Regions from separate parts of the Vogesella facilis genome, predicted to be linked through region 1. Evidence: predicted binding sites of a transcription regulator. Region 1 holds the regulator's gene; each other region holds the start of a gene.

The links. The regulator HrcA, encoded in region 1, represses chaperone genes, less so after heat shock. The targets are predictions, from matches to a motif close to ATTAGCACTCGNNNNNNNCGAGTGCTAAT.
Region 2: the regulator HrcA is predicted to act here: its motif matches at 929-957, upstream of groES (co-chaperone GroES).
Region 3: the regulator HrcA is predicted to act here: its motif matches at 964-992, upstream of rpoH (RNA polymerase sigma factor RpoH).

What each region holds. Positions count from the first base shown of each region.
Region 1 covers NZ_JBHRXN010000031.1:107,679-109,948, reverse strand. The annotation lists gene mltB (lytic murein transglycosylase B) at 1-459, opposite strand, end outside; gene hrcA (heat-inducible transcriptional repressor HrcA) at 497-1,522, opposite strand; gene recA (recombinase RecA) at 1,770-2,270, shown strand, end outside.
Region 2 covers NZ_JBHRXN010000012.1:35,427-37,696, forward strand. The annotation lists gene groL (chaperonin GroEL) at 1-529, opposite strand, end outside; gene groES (co-chaperone GroES) at 577-864, opposite strand; gene ACFOLG_RS06735 (MraY family glycosyltransferase) at 1,030-1,965, opposite strand.
Region 3 covers NZ_JBHRXN010000030.1:78,122-80,391, reverse strand. The annotation lists gene rpoH (RNA polymerase sigma factor RpoH) at 70-930, opposite strand; gene ftsX (permease-like cell division protein FtsX) at 1,041-1,952, opposite strand; gene ftsE (cell division ATP-binding protein FtsE) at 1,949-2,270, opposite strand, start outside.

The DNA of each region.
Region 1 (2,270 bases):
GAAGAAGTCGGCGCGGCGCGGGTAGTCAAACGCCAGCGTGCTCAGCGCATCGGCCAGCCGGTAGTTGCCGGTGACGCGGCCATAGCGGGTCTCGATGCCGAGAATGGCAACGATGATTTCCGGCTCCACCTGATATTGCTGCTGCGCGCGCAGCAACGCTGCCTCATTCTGCTGCCAGAACGTCACGCCGTCCTGCATCAGCTTGTCGCTGTAGAAATTGGGGCGGAACTGGTACCACGGCCGCGCGGTGGACGGTTTGTCCATCACCGCGATGATGTTGGGCTTGGCTTCGACATTGGCGAACACCGCCTCCAGCTCGGCACGGTTCAGCTCGCCGCCGGCCACCTGCTCGTCGATGAAACGCTGTACATCCGGGCGCATCAGCAGCGCCACATCCGCCTGGGCAGAAGAAATGGCGGCCAGGGCGGCCACCAGGGCCAATCGGCGCAAGGCACGCATGGAAAGCTCCTGCAGGTTGGCCGCAAGCCGTGGCGGCTTACGGCTGGTCATTGAAATTGAGCGCGCTGGAAACCAGCCGCGCGGTGATGTCGACGATGGGAATCACCCGTTCGTAGTCCATGCGCGTCGGCCCGACCACCCCCAGCGTGCCCACCACCTGGCCGTTGAGGCGGTACGGGGCGATCACCACGCTGCAGTCGTCCAGCGGCAGCACACCAGACTCCTCGCCGATGAACAGGTTGACGCCGGGCGCGCGCCGGCTCTGCTCCAAGAGCTGCAGCAGTTCAGTCTTGCGCTGGAAGGTATCGAACAGCTCGCGCAGCCGCGACAGGTCGCTGGAAAAATCGCTAACCGCCAGCAGCCGGCCTTCGCCACGGATCACGATATCGTCGCCACCCGGCAGCGCCTGGCGGCCGAACTGGATCGCCGCCGCCATCAGCTCGGAAATATTGCCCTGCAGCTGGCGCAGCTCGGTTTCCACCCGGCTGGCCACGCTGTCCAGTTGCTGGCCGGCGTAGTGCTGGTTGAGGAAGTTGGCCGCCTCCACCAGCTCGCTCGGTGTGTAGTCACGGCTGGTATGGAACAGGTGGTTCTGCACGTCGCCGTCCAGCGTCACCAGGATCAGCAGGATACGGCGCTCGGACAGGCGCAGGAACTCCACCTGGCGAAAGGCGGCATCGGCGCGCTGTGGCGTCATCACCACCCCGGCGAACTGCGTCAGCTCCGACAGCATCTGCGACGCGGTCTGCACCACCCGCTGCGGGCTGTCCGGCTGGATGCCGCTTTTCAGCTCCGCCAGCGTCGGTGCGGCCAACTGCTGCACGGTGAGCAGCCGGTCGACAAACATGCGGTAGCCGCGCGGCGTGGGAATGCGCCCGGCCGAGGTGTGCGGCGAGGCGATCAGCCCCATCTCCTCCAGATCGGCCAGCATATTGCGGATGGAGGCCGCCGACAGATCCAGGCCGGACACCGCCGCCAGCGTTTTGGAGGCTACGGGTTGCCCGTCGGCGATATAACGCTCGACCAGCACTTTCAGCAGATGTTGCGTGCGTTCGTTCAGCATAATCGGCATTCTTGCACAGCTGGGTCGCTTCCCAAAAGCCCCTGTCAATGCGGCCAAGCACCGCCGCCACCGGCTTGGCCGCATGCTGTTTTGTGCGATAATCCGCCGATTGGTTCATCTCCCGGCGTCACCGCGTGTGGCGCGCATACATCGTTGATTTGCATTTTTATTTGGCACGCCAGATGAAAATGTACATAATCAAAAAAACTTTCCTGATACACCCCCGTTAGAATTGAATGGAGCAAGCATGGCAGCCGAAGACAAGAGCAAAGCCCTAGCCGCGGCCCTGGCACAGATCGAGAAGCAGTTCGGTAAAGGCTCGATCATGCGCATGAGCGACAACCAGATCACCGAGAACCTGCAGGTGATCAGCACCGGTTCGCTCGGCCTGGACCTGGCGCTGGGCGTCGGCGGCCTGCCCCGCGGCCGTGTGGTGGAAATCTACGGCCCGGAATCCTCCGGTAAAACCACGCTGTGTCTGCAGGTGGTGGCCGAAGCGCAGAAACTGGGCGGCACCTGCGCCTACATCGACGCCGAGAACGCGCTGGACCCGCAATACGCGCAGAAGCTGGGCGTATCGGTGGAACAGCTGCTGATCTCGCAGCCGGACACCGGCGAACAGGCGCTGGAAATCGCCGACATGCTGGTACGCTCCGGCGGCGTGGACGTGATCGTGGTCGACTCGGTGGCCGCACTGGTGCCGAAGGCGGAAATCGAAGGCGAAATGGGCGACAACCACGTCGGCCTG
Region 2 (2,270 bases), on a different contig from region 1:
CGGTGATCACGCCTTCCTTGCCCACTTTTTCCATCGCATTGGCGATGATGTCGCCGATGTCGGAATCGGAGTTGGCGGAGATGGAGCCAACCTGGGCGATTTCCTTGGTGGTCGCGCACGGTTTGGCGATCTTGGCGATCTCGCCGACCAAGGCGATTACCGCCTTGTCGATGCCGCGCTTCAGATCCATCGGGTTCATGCCGGCGGTCACGAACTTCATGCCTTCGTGCACGATGGCCTGGGCCAGTACGGTAGCGGTGGTGGTACCGTCACCGGCCACGTCGGAAGTCTTGGAAGCCACTTCCTTCACCATCTGCGCGCCCATGTTCTCGAACTTGTCCTTCAGTTCGATTTCCTTGGCAACGGAAACACCATCCTTGGTGATAGTCGGCGCGCCGAAGGAGCGATCCAGTACCACGTTGCGGCCTTTCGGGCCCAGGGTCACTTTAACGGCATCAGCCAGAATGTTGACACCCACCACCATCTTGGCGCGGGCGGAATCACCAAAGCGTACGTCTTTAGCAGCCATGCTCAATAATCTCCAGAATCTGTATCAAAAAATTGTGATGGGTCGGATTACTCGACGATCCCCATCACGTCTTCTTCGCGCATCACCAGCAGCTCTTCGCCGTCGACCTTGACAGTCTGGCCGGAGTACTTGCCAAACAGCACTTTGTCGCCAACCTTCAGCTCCAGCGCACGGCGCTCGCCGTTTTCCAGAATCTTGCCGTGGCCCACGGCGACCACTTCGCCCATGTCCGGCTTCTCGGCGGCAGCGCCCGGCAGAACGATGCCGGAAGCGGTCTTCTCTTCAGCTTCAAGGCGCTTGATAACAACACGGTCGTGCAGAGGACGGATTGCCATTGATCTCTCCTAAAATCAGTAGCTGTGTGAACAGAGACTATGCTTGTGGGTGTGAGGAAACGCCGTTAGCACTCCCCCCTTGTGAGTGCTAATCATAGGGACGGGGTCGCCAGCTTTCAAGAGGGACATGTGAAGAAATTCTGGAATCAGAACTACGCCCGTGCACTAGCCGCCCTTGCGCAAGGTCAGCCATCGCGGGGCACGGAAGCGCACAATAAGCTGGTACAAGTAGAGGTAGGCCGCAATAAAGAGCACCACAAAGACCAGCAGCACCCATGTCCGGTTCCAGAAGAGCATGGCGGGCAGTACAGAAAAAGAACAGAGCAGCCAGAGATAGGGGGAAGTCAGACTATTACGCTGGGTAAGGTGGCGTGCTTCACGAGACCCTACCATCCAACGCACCAGCCGTCGGTAGATCATTTGATGCAGATGCAGCGCATCTGGGCAGCCCACTGCCCGACCTTGCAGGAACTTGCGCCGGTAAATGGAAAACAAGGTCTCGAACACCGGATAAATCACACACAGTAGTGGAAACCAGGGCGACACTTGCGGGTTACGCGCAACGAGCAGCACAGAGACTTCTGCAATCATGAAGCCCACCAAGTAGGCCCCACCATCACCAGCAAAAATCAGCCCACGCGGGAAATTCCAGCACAGGAAGCCAAGCACTGCACCTATCATGGCCATGCATACGCTCATCAGCAGGATGTCATGCACCTTGAGACACACATAAGCCATGGCCGTAAAAACAAGCACTGCCACCATACCAGAAAGGCCATTGTAGCCGTCGATGATATTGAAAGCATGCGCTACACCCCCTACGGCAACCATGGTTACCACCAGAGATAGCCACCAATAGCGCGCCAGCAGATGATCAACCGCGGGAATCCCCAACCGTGTCAGAGCAGCCTGTATCAACAGATACCCCAATCCGGCGGACACAAATGTTGCCAACAAACGGATCAGCGGCCCAATCTTCTTGGTGACATCCTCCAGCAGGCCAAAGCCGAATGCGGGCACGGTAGACAGCAGCAACAGCAGCACCCACACCGAAGTATTCAGATAGCCAGACAGCGCACACCCCACCAGTAGCCCCAACATGATCGGGATACCCCCGACTCGTGGCACAGGCACGGCATGAAATTTCTGCACCCCGGCGGTATCAAAGTCGGCAGTGAGATGCGAGTGCAAATGTGAGTATCTAATGAGGCCAAGGCCCGCAAGAATAGAAACCAACATTGCCGTCAGTAATATTTGCAGCATCGAGAAGCAAGTCCAAGGTTAAGGCCTTTGCCAGGCCCATACCAGAGCCAGGCTCCGGCAGCAGGATCGGGAGGATAACAGATAGTAGGATATACTCGGACTTTTCGCAGTCTCATCAACAGACAAGCGTTCTGCCTGACTTT
Region 3 (2,270 bases), on a different contig from region 1:
CGCCGCTTGGCCGCAGTGCCAGCAAGAAAAAAGCCACCGTTCGGTGGCTTTTTTTCGAGGAGGGGGCGCTCAGGCGTCGATGACCTGGCCGCTGCTCAGCGCGGTTTTCATCTTGCCCAGTGCCTTGGCCTCGATCTGGCGGATGCGCTCGGCGGAGACGCCGAACTCTGCGGCCAACTCGTGCAGCGTGGCGCCGCTGTCGTCCGCCAGCCAGCGCGCCTCGATGATGCGGCGACTGCGCGGGTCCAGCGTGCTGAGCGCCTGCTCCAGGCCCTCGCTTTGCAGCAGATCCAGCGAACGGCGTTCCAGCGCGCGCGTTGGCTCGTCGTGCGAATCGGCCAGCCAGTCGATGGGGGCAAAGCCCTCATCATCGCCATCATCGGCCAGCAGCGCGATGTCCTGGCCGCTCATGCGCGTTTCCATTTCACGCACTTCTTCCGGCTTGACGCCAAGCTCCTGCGCGATGGCATGCGCTTCGTGTTCCGATAGCGCCGACAGGCTCTGGCGCATGCTGCGCAGGTTGAAGAACAGCTTGCGCTGCGGCTTGGTGGTGGCAATGCGCACCAGGCGCCAGTTGCGCAGGATGAACTCGTGAATCTCGGCCTTGATCCAGTGTACGGCAAAGGAGAACAGGCGTACGCCGCGATTGGGTTCGAAGCGCTTTACCGCCTTCATCAGGCCGATATTACCTTCCTGGATCAGGTCGGCCTGCTGCAGGCCGTAGCCGGAATAGCCGCGGGCGATGGAAACCACCACGCGCAGATGCGATAGCACCAGCCGCTTGGCCGCGTCCAGGTCACCTTGTTGGTGCTGGCGGGTGGCAAGCTCGAACTCTTCTTCCGGTGTCAGCATCGGGATGCTGTTAACGGTCTGGATGTACTGCTCCAGGCTGCCGTTGGAGGAGAGTACAGGCAAGGCGATTGCAGTCATAAATGGCTTGTCCTCAAGAAAACCTGAACCGATGTTAGCACTCAGCTTATGAGAGTGCCAGATCGGGCCCGGTTCCCGTTTGATGGTATTTTTTTATGTGGCCGATAGCATCAGTGCGCGCGCACCTTGCGCAGATGATGATCCGCCGCCAGTCGCGCACCGAACAGGCACAGCAGGATGCTGCCGCCGGCCAGTGCGGCCAACTCGACGCCACTCAGCCCGGCCAGGTTGATGTTCTCACCGTACAGCCGTGCAAATTCGTTCAGCGCCGGCGCTGCCTGCGCCACGAACAGGCTGCTCAGCCCCCAGCACAGCAGCGCGCTGAGCAGGCCCAGCCAGAACGCGTGGTACAGGAAGGGGCGGCGGATGAAGCTGTCGGTGGCGCCGATCAGCTTGGCCACTTCGATCTCCTCCTGTCGCGCCAGAATCTGCATGCGGATGGTGTTGTGGGTGATCAGCACCAGTGCGATGCCGAAGCTGGCGGCGAGGAACCAGGCCAGCTTCACCGCGATATCCAGCAGGCCGTGCAGGCGGCGCGCCCAGGCGGCATCGAACTGCGATTGCTCCACCATCGGCAGGCCGGACAATTCCTTTTGCAGCATGTCCAGCGCGTCCGGCGCGGTGTCCGGCTTGGGGGTGACAATGAAGGCGTCCGGCAGCGGGTTGCCGTCCAGCCCCTCGCTGATGCCGGCAAGGCCACTGCGCTGCTCCAGTTCGCGTAGCGCCTGGTCGCGGCCAACGTAGCGGAAATTGGCTACGGTGGGATGGGACGACAGGCTGGATTGCACCGCGGCGATATCGGCCTGCTCGGCGGACAGCTCCATGAACAGGGTGATCTGCGGCGAGGCGGTGAGTTTGCCCACCCAGTGCTGCAGGCTGCCGGCGCCCAGGTACAGGCTGACCGGTAGCGACATCGCTACCGCCAGCATCAGCAGGCTCAGCAGGCTGCCCACCGGCTGGCGCAGCATCTTGCGCAGCGCTTGTCTGGCATCCTGCCAGTGCAGGTAGAAGAAATGCTTCATGAGGCGAATTGTCCTTCCCGCAGGCGGATGATGCGGCGGCCGTAGTCTTCCATCAGGGTCTCGTCGTGCGCGGAGATCAGCACGGTAACGCCCACCTGGTGGAAGGACTTGAACAGCTCCATGATGTCCAGCGCGTAGGCGCGGTCAAGGTTGGCCGACGGCTCGTCGGCCAACAGGATGCTGGGCCGGTGCACCACGGCGCGCGCGATGCACAGCCGCTGCTGTTCGCCGCCGGACAGCCGTACCGGCATCACCTTCTCCTTGCCGGCCAGGCCGACCTTGTCCAGCGCGGCCCGCACGCGGCGCGCGGCATCGCGG